DNA from 3 places in the Klebsiella grimontii genome. Region 2 is predicted to be linked to each of the others. Evidence: predicted binding sites of a transcription regulator. Region 2 holds the regulator's gene; each other region holds the start of a gene.
The links. The regulator LexA, encoded in region 2, represses DNA repair genes until DNA is damaged. The targets are predictions, from matches to a motif close to TNCTGTATGTACATACAGNA.
Positions count from the first base shown of each region.

Region 1 (2,269 bases), on a different replicon from region 2:
CATCAGTTCATCACTGTGCGGCCGCGGCTGTATCTCATCGAACAGGTTCAGCTGAGAGACTCCGTTTGGACTGAAATCGTTCAGCATGACGCCGGCTTTTGCGTAACGATGGCCAGGTACCCAGATCCTGTCCAGCGCGTTAACCGCAGCAGCGATAATGTCCCGGGTATCGCGCGTTGGCGTACTCAGTTTTTCCGTCGAGATATTTCCGTAGTACGGCTCTTTGACGGCGAACGGCGAGGTTTTGATGAATGCGGAAATGTGCCGGCAGTACTGGCGCTCACCGCGCAGTTTTTCAGCTGCCCGCTCAGCGTACTGACATATGGCCTGGCGGAGCTCATCATAGGTGGTGATCCGCTGCCCGAAGCTGCGACTGCAGACGATCTGCTGTTTGGGCGGTGTTGCTTCCTCCAGCGAAATGCAGCTCTCTCCGTTCAGCTCCCGGACCGTTCGCTCGAGTACCACGTTAAAGTTTTTCCGGATGAACGTCGGGTTAGTCAGGGACAGCTGCAGCGCCGTGGTGATCCCCATCACTTTCAGTTTCTTCGCTATCCGGTTTCCAACCCCCCATATTTTTTCAACCGGCTGCAGGGATAGCAGCTTTGCCGTTCGCCGCGGATTGGCCGGAGTCAGCGCCAGCACGCCGCGGAATTGCGGCCACTCTTTTGATGCCCACTGCGCCGACTTCGCCAGCGTTTTTGTGGCGCCGATACCGACTCCGATCGTCAGACCGGTGCCATTGCGAACGTGCTCACGCAGCTGCGTGCCGAAGGCTTCCAGGTCCATACAGTGGCTGATACCGCTGACGTCCAGGAAGCATTCGTCGATGGAGTACTGCTCAACGCGGGGAGATAACTCTTCCAGCAGCGCAACCACGCGGTTACTGAGGCTCGCATAAAGCTCATAATTACTGGAGAACACGTACAGCTTCTCAGGGAACTGTGTGGCCTTCAGCTGGAACCACGGGGTGCCCATCTTGATGCCCAGTCGGCGTTTGGCTTCCGCGCTTCGGGCGATTACACAGCCATCGTTATTACTAAGGCAAACCACTGGTTTTCCTCGCAAATCAGGGCGAAACACCTTCTCGCAGCTGGCATAGAACGAATTCACGTCGGCCAGGGCGTACATCAGTCCGTATCCCGTGTTTTATGAATAAACGCGGTCACCACGCCAAATATCTGCAGCGTTTCCGGGTCCGGGTACAGGTTAGGATAAGCCGGGTTCATCGCCTGCAGGGCAGGGCGGGGGGTCAGCAGAAGCCGCTTGACGGTAAACTCCCCTTCAATCTCGGCAATAACGATATCGCCATGCCGGGGTTTTTCCGCTTTATCGACGACCATCAGATCGCCGGAGTACAGACCGATGTCCGTCATCGAGTTTCCGATGGCCCTGACGAAATAGGTCGAGTGGCGCCGGCGAATACAATACTCGTTGAGGTCCAGTTCTGATTCGGTGTAATCGGCTGCAGGGGAGGGGAAACCTGCCGCGCATCGTTCAGTGAAAAGCGGAAGAGTGAGTATTCCGGGGTTGAGTGCTGCAGATGTGAATTTCACCGTCTTGTTCCCTTTTACTGTACATATATACAGTAATTATTTTACCGGCTGCTTGTTTTTGCAAGCCTCTTTACGCCTCCCCACGCTAACCCCCTGCTGTGATGGCGAAAAAAAGTGTCATGTAACAAAAACGCATGCCAGGACGGCACTGACCCCGTTATCCTGTAATATACTAATATCAAATGAATTTCATTCCCGAAGAGGTCTTTATGTCACCCGGCTTCAGAAATGTTCTCCGGTTTGCCGGCGTCCCGGTCGACAGCAGTGAACCTGTACGCAGAAAATACGGCAGTCAACTGATTGGCATTGTCACCGTGTGCCTGCTTCCGCTTCTGGTGTTCGACGTCCCGCTGTGGATCTTCGTGGTGTCGCAGGTTATCTGGGGGGCGGGGGTTTATATCGGCCTGTCCCTGGTCGGAGGCAAGCCCCGGCCACGCTGATATTCTTTTCACTCTGCTCAAAAAAAGAACAGTTAACGCGACGCCTGCCTTATGGCTCTTCTCCGCCAGCTGCCTCCAGGTTATCCACAGAGTTAAACAGACGCTCTGTGGATAGCGGGTTCCCGAAAGTTTCTTCCGCCGTTCACCCGTTCTCCTGTGCGTCCGCTGCCGCACGGTGCCTGTGTGGGCGCCTTTACCTTTCCTGCCCGGTACTTCAGAAAATAATGATGTCGCGCTGCTCCGCATCGATGCCGCGCCTGGCGCGGGAATAGTCAC
Region 1 is NZ_CP169722.1:158,873-161,141, reverse strand. Features, by position in the region: gene ACE3MN_RS27690 (Y-family DNA polymerase) at 1-1,128, opposite strand, end outside; gene umuD (translesion error-prone DNA polymerase V autoproteolytic subunit) at 1,128-1,553, opposite strand; gene ACE3MN_RS27680 (hypothetical protein) at 1,763-1,993, shown strand.
Region 1: umuD (translesion error-prone DNA polymerase V autoproteolytic subunit) is a predicted target of LexA. The motif match lies at 1,569-1,588, and genes of this name have one in related genera.

Region 2 (2,269 bases):
CGCCAGCAGACGGCGTATATCGCCGCGCCAGGCGTTTTTCAGCATCGACAGGGATACGCCGCGCAGCGCCAGTACGCGCCGCGCCATAAGCAGTCCGATAAAGAAAGTGGCGTATTCTGCCATGACCGTCGCCAGCGCCGCCCCCTGCACGTTCATATGCAGGCCCATCACCAGCCATAAATCGAGCACAATGTTGAGGACGTTGCCGACCACCAGCAGAATCACCGGCGCTCTGGCGTACTGTACGCCCAGCAGCCAACCCAGCAGAACCAGATTCGCCAGCGAGGCCGGCGCGCTTAGCCAGCGAATCTCAAGGAAGCGTCGGGCCTGTTCAAGCACCGCTTCGCTACCGCCGACAATATGCAGCGCCAGGTTTATCAACGGGATCCTGAAAAGCACAATCGCCAGCCCGGCGGCCAGCGCCAGGCCCAGCGGCTGCACCAGCGCGCGCGCCAGCCGCTGCGGATCCCTGGCGCCAAACGCCTGCGCCGTCAGCCCGGTGGTGCTCATACGCAGAAAAAGGAGCAGCATAAAGAGGAAGCTGGTCGCCGTTGCGCCAACCGCCACGCCGCCCAGATAAATCGGGCTGTCGAGATGACCAATAACGGCGGTATCCACCAGCCCCAGCAGCGGAACGGTGATATTGGAGAAGATCATGGGCAGCGCTAAGCGCCACAGGGCTTTGTCGGCGGCGTTAAAAAGCATGGAGAAAGCGCCTAAATGAGGAAAAACGACGCAGCATCATGCTTCAGATGATGATGCTGCGAGATGAAGAGATTATTGCCAGTTGCCGTTGCGGATAACGCCGACGGCCAGGCCTTCAATAGTAAAGCTTTGTTCGCGAAGGTCGACCACGATCGGCGAGAATTCGCTGTTTTCCGGCAGCAATTCCACGACGTTACCCTGTTTTTTCAGACGCTTCACGGTCACTTCTTCGTCGATACGCGCCACAACCACCTGACCATTGCGCACATCCTGCGTTTTATGGACAGCCAGCAGGTCGCCATCGAGAATACCGATATCCTTCATCGACATACCGCTAACACGCAGCAGAAAATCGGCGTTCGGCTTAAACATGGCCGGGTCCACCTGGTAGTGGCCTTCAATGTGCTGCTGCGCTAGCAGCGGCTCACCTGCCGCGACGCGGCCAATAAGCGGCAGACCGGTTTCTTCTTCCGTCAGCAGACGAATACCGCGGGAGGCGCCGGAAACGATCTCGATTGCGCCTTTACGCGCCAGCGCTTTCAGATGCTCTTCCGCCGCGTTTGGGGAGCGAAACCCCAAGCGCTGAGCAATCTCCGCACGCGTCGGCGGCATGCCCGTCTGGCTGATATGATCCCGAATGAGATCAAACACCTCTTGCTGCCTGGTCGTTAACGCTTTCATTCCGCCCCCTGGGTGTATATACAGTTATGCTGTGAGTATATACAGCTAACGGTGATTTTGGAACCACATTTCACACAAAAATCAGGAGTTTCTTTCCGTTTTGCGAGCAGCTACGACAAGACTTAGCGGTAGTTCGCCCACAGCAGCGTTCCCCACGCGATCAGCGCGATGATAATCGCCAGCAGTACCGCCGCCGATCCCATATCTTTCGCTCGCCCCGAAAGCTCATGATGCTCGGGACCGATACGGTCAACCACCGCCTCAATCGCGCTATTGATAATTTCAACTATCATCACTAACAGGACCGAGCTAATGAGCAGCACCCGCGTGATGGCATCGACGTCTAACCAGCAGGCGATCGCCACGGCAATAACGGCCGCGATGCCTTCCTGACGAAATGCGGCCTCATTGACCCACGCCGCACGGAATCCTTTCCAGGAATACCCGGCCGCTTTAATAATTCGGGTTAACCCAGTGGTATTATTGGCCATCAAACAAACCTTTTTATGTAAATGACGTCAATGAGTGTACGCGTTTGCCGCGTTACAACGGAAATTTTGCGCACTTTCTGTTATTCTTGCGGCGCATTTGCATGATTAACCAGAGGCTTCACATCGTCTATGTCTGGCTGGCAACGAATTTACTATAAATTACTGAATTTACCATTAAGGGCGCTGGTAAAAAGCAAGTCGATTCCGGCGCAACCTGCGCAGGAATTAGGCCTGGATACCTCGCGTCCCATTATGTACGTCCTGCCCTACAATTCGAAGGCGGACCTGCTGACGCTGCGCGCGCAATGTCTGGAACATGAGTTACCGGACCCGCTGGAGCCGCTCGAGATCGACGGCGCCCTGCTTCCGCGCTACGTATTTATCCACGGCGG
Region 2 is NZ_CP169721.1:5,331,024-5,333,292, forward strand. Features, by position in the region: gene dinF (MATE family efflux transporter DinF) at 1-705, opposite strand, end outside; gene lexA (transcriptional repressor LexA) at 778-1,386, opposite strand; gene ACE3MN_RS24985 (diacylglycerol kinase) at 1,509-1,877, opposite strand; gene plsB (glycerol-3-phosphate 1-O-acyltransferase PlsB) at 2,007-2,269, shown strand, end outside.

Region 3 (2,269 bases), 1.4 Mb from region 2:
GTGGCTGGCGAATGCGGTTCAGCGTGAGGATCTGGGGCAGTATCTCGACCTCAGCGCGCTGGATCGGGCGTCATCCACTTCGCCAGCAGCGGAGTATCCAGCTGGTTAACGTCGCCCTGAGCGACGCTGCGTCCGCAGTGCAGTAGACAGAAACGATCCGCCACCCGGCGAATAAACGGCAGATGCTGTTCGGCGATCAGCACCGTCAGGCCAATATCGCGGTTCAGGCGCATCAGTAAATCCCCGAGCTTGTGCAGGAAACGCTGGCCGCCGCCGCGCGAAGGCTCGTCGAGGATCAGCAGGCGCGGGCGGGTTATCAGCGCTCTCGCCAGCGCCAGCTGGTACTGGTCGTCGGCGGTCAGGGTAATCCCTTTACTTTGCCGCAGAGCGTACAGCTCGGGAAACAGATCGTAAATCTCTCCGGCGACCGCTGACGCCGGTTCGCCGCCCGCCGCGAGGGCGATATGCAGATTTTCCTCGACGCTCAGCTGCGAAAAGATCCGTTTATCCTGCGGGACGTAGCCAATGCCGATGGCGCTGCGCGACTGCGCGGAGAGCGGCATCAGGTCATAGGGCGCCGATCCGCCGTCCTGCCAGGTCATACTGCCGCTGGCCACCGGCAGATGGCCGGTAATGCAGTTGACGAGCGTGGTTTTACCCATCCCCTGAAGCCCCATTACGCAGGTGCATTTACCGGGCCTGAGCTCGAGGTCGACATTCCACAGCGTGTGCTGGCTTCCGTAATAGTGATTCACGGCACGTAGACTCAACATAGACGTTTTCTCCTTTCCTGGGATAGCAGGCGACAAGAAGATTCTGCAAATCTCTTGCCAGGAAAAAGAACTCTCGGTATTTGCTGGTCTATACAGGTGCTGCCGGGCGAAAGCGGATCGACCTTGCACTTTCCCGGTGCCCGCGCGCTGAAATGTGGTGCAAAAAATTTCGCTGCTCTTCCTCGATAAACAGCAAAAAAAATTCAATTAATTTTTTTCGCGACGGTTTTTGCCGAGGCGATCGGTTTTGTGCGGGTGGCACGGGTCATGGGCTGCAGACAGTTATCCACTATTCCTGTGGATAACCTTGTGCATTAGAGTTAGAAAACTTGCGGTAAGCTAGAGAGTACGCGGCCTGCGGGCGAATTGACGCGAAACCCGTCTTTTATTAAATTATATTAAATATCAATTGATTAGATAAAAGCAATGCCTGTAAGAAAAGTGTCACCGGCTGCCATAAAACATTCATCCTCTCGCTTGACAAATGTTAAATGACAATACTTTTTGGGGATAACCCTACAGAGTGGCGGATTATCCCGTAAAGCGCTTTTTATTTGCCCATGTTGGCGGTAAAAAGCGCGAATTAGCCCGGATACGATAATAGGATACTGGCTTTATATCCAGTATTTTTTATTGGCAAAAGCTGAGCTGACGAGTAGAATTAAACACCTGCCATTCAACCCTTCTTCAGGTTCTGATTGATGAGTAAACCGTTCAAGCTGCATTCTGCTTTCCGTCCCTCCGGCGACCAGCCGGAAGCCATTCGTCGCCTGGAAGAGGGGCTGGAAGATGGCCTGGCGCATCAAACGCTGCTCGGGGTAACCGGCTCAGGTAAAACGTTTACTATCGCCAACGTTATTGCTGACCTGCAGCGCCCGACGATGGTGCTGGCGCCGAACAAAACCCTGGCGGCGCAGCTTTACGGCGAGATGAAAGAGTTCTTCCCGGAGAACGCGGTGGAGTATTTCGTCTCCTACTACGACTACTACCAGCCGGAAGCCTACGTACCAAGCTCGGACACCTTCATCGAGAAAGATGCGTCGGTGAACGAACACATTGAACAGATGCGTCTGTCGGCGACCAAAGCCCTGCTGGAGCGTCGCGACGTGGTGGTGGTGGCGTCGGTCTCCGCTATTTACGGCCTGGGCGACCCGGACCTCTATCTGAAGATGATGCTGCACCTGACGGTGGGCATGATCATTGACCAGCGCGCTATCTTGCGCCGCCTGGCCGAGCTGCAGTATACCCGCAACGATCAGGCATTCCAGCGCGGTACCTTCCGCGTGCGCGGCGAAGTGATTGATATCTTCCCGGCGGAATCTGACGACGTCGCGCTGCGCGTTGAGCTGTTCGATGAGGAAGTTGAGCGCCTGTCGCTATTCGATCCGCTGACCGGTCATATCGAGTCGACCATCCCGCGCTTCACCGTCTACCCGAAGACCCACTACGTCACCCCGCGCGAGCGCATCGTCCAGGCGATGGAAGAGATTAAAGTG
Region 3 is NZ_CP169721.1:3,891,433-3,893,701, reverse strand. Features, by position in the region: gene bioD (dethiobiotin synthase) at 1-109, shown strand, start outside; gene ACE3MN_RS18310 (ABC transporter ATP-binding protein) at 51-773, opposite strand; gene uvrB (excinuclease ABC subunit UvrB) at 1,475-2,269, shown strand, end outside.
Region 3: uvrB (excinuclease ABC subunit UvrB) is a predicted target of LexA. The motif match lies at 1,380-1,399, and genes of this name have one in related genera.